DNA from 2 places in the Metabacillus rhizosphaerae genome. Region 1 is predicted to be linked to the other one. Evidence: predicted binding sites of a transcription regulator. Region 1 holds the regulator's gene; the other holds the start of a gene.
What was found. The regulator LexA, encoded in region 1, represses DNA repair genes until DNA is damaged. The targets are predictions, from matches to a motif close to CGAACATATGTTCG.
Positions count from the first base shown of each region.

Region 2: uvrB (excinuclease ABC subunit UvrB) is a predicted target of LexA. The motif match lies at 2,975-2,988, and genes of this name have one in related genera.

Region 1 covers NZ_CP147403.1:3,942,589-3,947,027, forward strand. The annotation lists gene WCV66_RS19200 (YneF family protein) at 1-17, opposite strand, end outside; gene sirA (sporulation inhibitor of replication protein SirA) at 103-552, opposite strand; gene WCV66_RS19210 (DUF896 domain-containing protein) at 737-967, opposite strand; gene WCV66_RS19215 (recombinase family protein) at 1,200-1,856, opposite strand; gene WCV66_RS19220 (LysM peptidoglycan-binding domain-containing protein) at 1,929-2,240, opposite strand; gene lexA (transcriptional repressor LexA) at 2,397-3,020, shown strand; gene glnA (type I glutamate--ammonia ligase) at 3,181-4,439, opposite strand, start outside.
Region 2 covers NZ_CP147403.1:1,349,219-1,353,657, reverse strand. The annotation lists gene uvrA (excinuclease ABC subunit UvrA) at 1-910, opposite strand, end outside; gene uvrB (excinuclease ABC subunit UvrB) at 918-2,903, opposite strand; gene WCV66_RS06455 (CsbA family protein) at 3,315-3,548, opposite strand; gene WCV66_RS06450 (GNAT family N-acetyltransferase) at 3,582-4,022, opposite strand; gene WCV66_RS06445 (peptide chain release factor 3) at 4,366-4,439, opposite strand, start outside.

The DNA.
Region 1 (4,439 bases):
ACAACCCATAATTCCATTATTTTTCCTCCTTCGTGTTGTCTATCTTACAGTGTACTAAACCCTACGATATTATACAACATTTGTACTATAATTTCTTCACTTTTAACCAAAATTTCTTTCTTTTATCGGATTTAACCAACCATATCTTTCACCTTGTAAATCCATCGCTAAAAAACAAGGATCAAATTTCCTTAGAACTTCAAAGAAAATCGTTTCTGCCTCATAGCTTCCATCAGAGGAAAGCTCTAAATGACGGTCTTTTACGATTAATGTAGCATTCCCTCGATTAGCCTTAAGTTCGATCTTATGTATATGGTGAATATTTTGATAATCAGGACGATTTGCTAAGTGAGTACCAAGTAGTTGATGTATAAATAATGAAGGAATGGGCTTAGTAATATAATTAATTTGTCTTTCAAGTGTAGCTACATGATTTGAGCGAACTGTTGTCCAGTGAAAATCCTGAAACAGGTGATAAATTTTTGACTCCCGACCAAAGTAGTGACTAGCAAATTCTTCTTCTATTAAATAAATATAATAGTGTCTCACCATTTCACTCCTCCTCTATCATCTATTTCTATTATTATAAAAGATCATCAAAGCAAGAATTGTCTTAAGACGGAGAAAGAAGCCACTATTTTTGTCGAAGAGCTTAACATTTTTTTATTTATATTGAAAAGAAAAAAATGTGAAATATTTTAAATAAAAAAAGAATAAATCATTAAGATCTATTCTTCTAATGAAGATTAAACTTCTTCTCATCTTTTAATTTTTGTGGTGTTACATCATTTCCATTTGGATCAACAACTGTTACACCTTTTAAAGTATTTTTCATTGACGAGCGAAAAGCTTGTAAATATTGTTGACGTAGAGATTGCTGTTCTTCTTGTTCTTTTGCTGATAAGCCTTCTGATTTTGATTTTTTTGATAATGCATTTATTCGATCAATTTTATCTTTAGGTAACATATTATTTCATTCTCCTTTGGGCTTTCATGTATATTAGTCAACCAACTCGATCTTCCTAGGTAAATCATCCACAAATAGTCCAATGTTAATTTTACAATCCAAATCAACTAGTGGTTTTACATTAACAATGTAAAATCGTGATTAACTTACATGTCATATTACTAAAAGAAGACAGAATTGACAACTCCTATGCAACCTAAAGCAGAAAAATCATATAATTAATTACTATTTGCTAGTTATGATCGATCGTTTCACTATCAATATATTCTTTATATCTTCTATGAACAGTAGCTTTACTAACATCATAGCCTACACCTCTTAGTGTAGCAGCAATCTCATGAAAAGTGAGTTTCTTACTACGTAATTTAATTATTTCCTCAATTGGTACATCAATTTTTTCACGACCTCCACCCTTATCTAAATTAGATAAATTATCTTGTGGTCTATATCCTTTTGCGATTGCTCGATTCATTCCTCTTTTAATCTTATAATTTACGAGTTTTCGTTGAAATTCTTCAACCGCTGCAAGTATATTTAATACCATGATATCACTTTCAGATAATTCCGGCTCCCCTTGTTCATTAAGAGTAAATACCTTTGCATTTAATTTTCTTATTTCATGTAAAATAGCAATTTTAGCATGTCCGCGTCCTAAGCGGGTATCATCCTGTACAAGAAGCAAGCCCGCTTGTTTATCTTTTATAAGAGCAAGTGCCTCTATTATTCCATCTCGATCGATGTCATATCCGCTATGCCGTTCTTCAATTATCTTTACTACATCTATGTTATGTATTTCAGCAAGCTTTACTAATTCCTCTTTTTGCCTCTCAATTGAGGTATCTTGAGTCTCTTTATTTGTACTAACTCTACAATAAATGATGGCCTTCATTTCGGATCACCCTAGCTAATAAAATTGTATCATTTCTATGTATAAGAAAAATCCAGTAACTAGATATACTTTCTATTCACTAGCAATCTGTTCAAATTGGTATATTTGTTCTTTCTCTACTGGTACAAAAACTAAATCACCTGGTTTAACTACACTTGAATTCATTTTATTTTTATCTTGCACCCATATTACAAAATCTTGCTTTGTTATGTTAGCATTTTCATGGAATTGTTCAGCAATACTCCATAAGCTATCCCCTTCTTCAATTTCTACTTGATGAAATTTTTCTAAATTTTCATTTGTACCAGTATATGAAATAGCCCCTGTAACAGCTAATACCACAGCAAAGAAAGATAGAATATAAAATATTGTTTCTTTTTTCAATTTTACCACCTCATAAGAATATTTGTTCGTATTTATATTTTCAGTATAATACGAACAAATATTCTAGTCAACTGTTTCCTCGAACTTATGTTTGTATTAATAGGTAAATGATGCTATAATAAACATATATTACAGGAATCCGAGGTGTCACAAAGGATGACGAAACTATCAAAAAGACAACAAGATATATTAAGTTTTATAAAAGATGAAGTACAAAAGAAAGGCTATCCGCCGTCTGTAAGAGAAATAGGCGAAGCAGTTGGCCTTGCATCCAGCTCTACTGTTCATGGTCACTTAGCTAGATTAGAATCAAAAGGATTGATTCGTCGTGATCCAACTAAACCAAGAGCAATAGAAATCTTGGAAGAGGAAGAAACACTTCATATTCCAAGAAGTAAAGTTGTAAACGTGCCGGTGATTGGTAAGGTAACGGCGGGTTTACCGATTACAGCAATTGAGAATGTTGAAGAATATTTCCCACTCCCTGATCGGTATGTAAATGACGAGGAACATGTTTTTATGCTAGAAATAATGGGGGAAAGTATGATAGAAGCTGGTATCCTAGATGGAGACATGGTCATTGTAAGACAGCAGCAGACTGCTAATAATGGTGATATTGTTGTGGCAATGACTGAAGAAGATGAAGCAACCTGTAAACGATTCTTTAAAGAAAAGGATTATATTCGCTTACAGCCAGAAAACTCTACTATGGAGCCTATTATTTTACGCAATGTTAGTATTTTAGGAAAAGTAATTGGGGTTTATCGGACGATCCATTAAAAGCTTGCCAATCGGCAAGCTTTTTTCATATACTCTAAGATAATTACATCGTTTTTATCTGCAAGTTATTCATTTAATAAACTACTAAAAACAAGTATTTATTTGACCTGAAGTTTAATCAAAAACCCCTTAGCACAAATTGTGTTAAGGGGTCTTATTATTAATACATTGACATGTATTGTTCTCTTTCCCATGGGTGTACTTGTGTACGGAACATATCCCACTCAATTTCTTTAGCTTCGATGAAATGCTCAAATAAGTGCTCGCCTAACGCGTGTTTCATTGTGCTGTCAGCTTTTAGTAAATCTAATGCTTGAGCAAGAGTTGCTGGTAAATCAACGATCCCATTTTCAATACGCTCTTCTTTAGACATAACATAAATGTTACGATCAATTGGTTTTGGTGCTTCAAGACTATTTTTAATACCGTCAAGTCCAGCAGCTAAAAGAACACTCATTGCCAAGTATGGGTTTGCAGCAGGGTCAACACTACGTACTTCTACACGTGTGCTTAATCCACGGGATGCTGGAATACGAATTAATGGACTTCTGTTTTGTGCAGACCAAGCAACATAACATGGTGCTTCATAACCTGGTACTAGGCGTTTGTATGAGTTTACAGTTGGATTTGTTACTGCAGTAAACGCTGATGCGTGTTTAATAATACCTGCAATAAATTGTCTAGCTGTATCACTTAATTGTAGGTCAGCGCTAGTATCTAAGAATGCATTTTCACCATTGCGGAATAATGATAAGTTCATGTGCATACCAGATCCGTTTACACCGAATAATGGTTTTGGCATAAATGTAGCGTGTAGTCCATGTTTACGAGCAATTGTTTTAACAACTAATTTAAATGTTTGAATATCATCACATGCTTTGATTGCTCCAGCATATTTAAAATCAATTTCATGCTGTCCAGGTGCAACCTCATGATGAGAAGCTTCAATTTCAAAGCCCATTTCTTCTAGTTCTAGAACAATGTCACGACGGCAGTTTTCACCTAAGTCAGTTGGTGCTAAATCGAAATAACCACCATTGTCATTTAATTCTAGAGTTGGTTCACCTTTTTCATCTAGTTTGAATAAGAAGAATTCTGGCTCAGGTCCTAGATTGAAGTCTGTGAATCCAAGCTCTTCCATTTCAGCTAATAGACGACGTAAATTGTTACGTGGGTCACCAGCGAATGGGGTTCCATCTGGATTGTAAATGTCGCAAATAAAACGAGCAACTTGGCCTTTTTCAGCAGTCCAAGGGAAGATAACGAAAGTATCTAGATCTGGATATAAATACATATCAGATTCTTCAATACGTACAAAACCTTCAATTGAAGATCCATCAAACATCATTTTGTTGTCTAATGCTTTGTCAAGCTGACTAACTGGGATTTCAACGTTTTTTATCGTTCCAAGAATATCCG
Region 2 (4,439 bases), 2.6 Mb from region 1:
GCTGATGAAGCGAAAGATCTTTATTCGGAATAATTAGATCCAAGTCAACTTCAAGCTTTGTTCCAAGTCCGTCACATTCAGGACAAGCACCAAATGGGCTATTAAATGAAAACATTCTTGGTTCTAGTTCTCCTATCGAGAAGCCACATTGTGGACAAGCATGGTGCTCACTAAAAAGCAGCTCTTCTTCACCCATCACATCAATTATAACTCTCCCTTCACCAAGTCGTAATGCTGATTCAAGGGAGTCTGCTAAACGAGAGGCAACACCTTCTTTGACGACAATACGGTCAATCACAACTTCTATCGAATGTTTTTTATTTTTCTCTAATTCAATTTCATCAGATAGCTCCTGCATTTCACCATCAACACGAACACGGACATAACCTTGTTTCTTAATATCTTCAAATACCTTAGCATGTGTCCCTTTTCTACCAGAAACAATCGGTGCAAGAACTTGAAGCTTTGTTCGTTCAGGATAGTCTAGTATCCGATCAACCATCTGTTCAATCGTTTGCGAAGATATTTCAATTCCATGGATTGGACATGTTGGTCGACCAACTCTTGCAAATAATAGACGTAAATAATCATAGATTTCCGTTACCGTTCCAACTGTAGAACGTGGATTTCGACTCGTTGTCTTTTGATCGATCGATATCGCAGGTGAAAGTCCTTCGATTGCATCTACATCAGGTTTATCCATTTGTCCGAGGAATTGGCGCGCATATGCTGATAAGGATTCAACATAACGTCTTTGTCCCTCTGCATAAATGGTGTCAAAAGCCAACGAAGATTTACCTGAACCTGATAAACCAGTTAAAACAACAAGCTTATCACGCGGAATGGTGACATCTACATTTTTTAGGTTGTGAGCACGCGCTCCCTTCACAACGATATGTTCCATTGCCATAATTGTTTCATCCTTCCGCTTTAAGCTCTAAAATTAAATCACGTAATTCAGCAGCACGTTCGAAGTTCAAAGCCTTTGCCGCTTCCTTCATTTCGTTTTCCATTTCTGAAATGACTTTGTCTCGTTCCTTTTTCGTCATCTTTGTCAATTTCTTCGTGATCGATGTTTCATACTCTTCCAGTTCTTCAGCTGCAACTGTTGCACGAATTACTTCACGAATATCTTTTTGAATTGTTTGTGGTGTTATGCCATGTTTTTCGTTGTATGCCTGTTGAATTTCACGGCGGCGTTTCGTTTCATTTAAGGCCAATTCCATTGAATTCGTTATCTTATCTGCGTACATAATAACATGCCCTGCTGCATTTCGTGCTGCACGACCAATTGTTTGGATAAGGGAACGCTCTGAACGTAAAAATCCTTCTTTGTCAGCGTCTAGGATCGCGACTAATGATACCTCTGGAATATCTAGCCCTTCTCTTAACAGGTTAATCCCTACAAGAACATCATATTTACCAAGTCTAAGCTCTCTTATTATTTCAATCCGCTCTAATGTTTTAATTTCTGAATGCAGATAATTTATCTTTATCCCAATTTCCTTTAAATAGTTCGTCAAGTCTTCAGACATTTTTTTCGTTAGTGTTGTGATTAGTACACGTTCATTTTTCGCCACTCTAGCATGGATTTCATCAATTAGATCATCTATTTGTCCTTCAATAGGACGGACATCAATGGTTGGATCTAAAAGTCCTGTTGGGCGAATAATTTGCTCGATCATTTCTGGAGTGTGTTCCATTTCATAAGGACCAGGTGTTGCAGAAACAAACACAATGTTTTCAATATGCTTTTCAAATTCTTCAAAGCGAAGTGGACGGTTATCCATAGCTGACGGCAAGCGAAAGCCGTGATCAACCAATACTTGCTTACGAGCCTGGTCACCATTAAACATACCCCTGATTTGCGGTAATGTAACATGTGATTCATCGATGACAATCAAGAAATCATCGGGAAAGAAGTCAAGCAATGTATAAGGTGTTGAGCCTGCTGGACGAAGTGTTAAATGACGTGAATAGTTCTCAATCCCTGAGCAAAAGCCCATTTCTCTCATCATCTCAAGGTCATATCTTGTTCGCTGCTCAAGACGCTGTGCCTCAAGAAGCTTGCCATTTTCGCGCATTATGGCTAAACGTTCCTCAAGCTCAGCTTCAATATTGACGATGGCCTTCTCCATCTTTTCTTCTCTAGTTACGAAGTGGGATGCAGGGAAAATCGCAACATGCTCACGCTCTCCTAAAATCTCACCTGTTAATGCGTCGACCTCACGAATCCGGTCGATTTCATCACCAAAGAACTCAACGCGAATACATTGCTCATCTCGGGAAACCGGGAAGATCTCAACAACATCCCCACGAACCCGAAAAGTACCCCTGCGGAAATCTATATCATTGCGTTCATATTGAACATCAACTAATTTTCTCAATAACTGGTTTCTTTCAACTTCCATGCCTGTTCTTAAAGAAACAACAAGCTCTTTATATTCCTCTGGAGAACCGAGGCCATAGATACACGAAACACTGGCAATAATGATGACATCATTACGTTCAAATAAAGACGATGTAGCTGAGTGACGGAGCTTATCGATTTCATCATTAATACTTGCATCTTTTTCAATAAATGTATCGGTTTGTGGAACATATGCCTCAGGCTGATAATAATCGTAATAACTTACAAAATACTCAACAGCATTGTTTGGGAAAAAATCTTTGAACTCACTATATAGCTGCCCAGCTAATGTTTTGTTATGGGCAATAACCAATGTGGGTTTATTCACTTCTTTTATAAGATTTGAAACAGTAAAGGTTTTACCTGTTCCAGTTGCACCTAGCAATGTTTGATGTTTTTTTCCTTGCTGAATTCCATCGACTAATGACTGGATCGCCTTAGGCTGATCACCCTGTGGCTTGTATTTCGAGACTAATTCAAATTGCTCGCTCACGCAAAAGCCTCCATTCAGAAAGTTTCAATAGTAATAGTTTACCACATTTATATGGAAAAACACTAAAAATACGAACTATAGTTCGTATTTTTTATTTAGGTATGTAAGATCGGTGTAATTCGGGTGTTGATCGTTAATTTGATCTTGCAAGTTTGGCTTTGGATTTTGCAACTTTTTATGTTAATCTTGCAACTTTAGCTTAGAATTTTGCAAACTTGGGGAAATCTTGCAACTTTGGATGAAATTTTGCAACTTCTGCTCATAATCTTGCAACTTTTCATGATAATCTTGCAAATTCCGCTCATAATCTTGCAACTACTCCATCCTTTACCTTCAACCAAAGAAAAAAGAGCACCACCAGGTAGCTCCCATCTCTCTATTAAGTATATCTACTTTTGACGATACTCAAACCTATTTCTTCCTTATTAACTCTGCTTTCATTTTTCGCGCATATAAATATCCTACGACAAGTGAGATAATGTCCAATGCAATGATAAGCGGATCGTCTGTAAAACCTCTTACATATGAAGCTATAAGTAGAGCCGCTGTTAAGGATGTACCAACATAGTGGTTATAGCACACTCTAGTAAAGAGGATAACGAGTAAAAACGGAAGGAATAACGCTAATATAACTTTTAAAACCATTATTGATCTCCTATTCGAAAAATAGTTTGGATGTTACAGAGAAAGGTTGTAGAAAAATACGGCATCCTCTTTCACATAGCCTAACTGTTCATAAAGAGCTTGAGCCTTTGTATTATCCTTTGTTGTTTCTAAAAGAATTCCAGCAGCTTTTGTTTCTAAAGCAAACTCTTTTGCCTGATTCATTAATGCTTTACCAACACCATGGCGACGATATGTTTCGGCTACGAATAAATCATTAAGCAGCCATTTACGTTTCATACCTACTGATTTGAAAATGGGATACAGTTGAACAAACCCCATTGGACTTTCTCCATCCATTGCTAGAAAAATAACGGATTCATTAAATCTCATACGTTCTTCAATAAAGGTCTTTGCTCCTTCAAGATCAGCTTGCTTGCCATAAAAAATTCTGTACTCATTAAATAAGGTTGACACAAGATCTATCTCTTTCAAAGCGGCTCGAAAAATTTTCAACTAGCATCCCTCGCTTCTGATTAAAACTATGTATGATTTCACAAATAATCATACCATGTTCTATTTTAAAAACACATTAAATTAACGGCTCGTCTAAGAGACTTTGCTTTTAAAAACGAAAACTTATTAGGTTGATTGGAGCGGAAGTGTGAGACTCCTGCGGGAGTAGCGGGACAGGTGAGACCCCGCAGGCGTTTACGCCGAGGAGGCTCACCGCCCGCCCCGCGGAAAGCGAGCAACTCTCGCTGCAATCAACCAGACCGCTTCACTTGGTATATAGCAACAAAGTTTGCGAAAACGGCCTAATTTAAAAAGGCTAACTCCGAAGAATTAGCCATAAACATTATTTTTGTGATGTGACACCTTGGTAGTCATTCTCTTCTAAAAGATCAACTAACTCTATTTCCTTTTGATTTT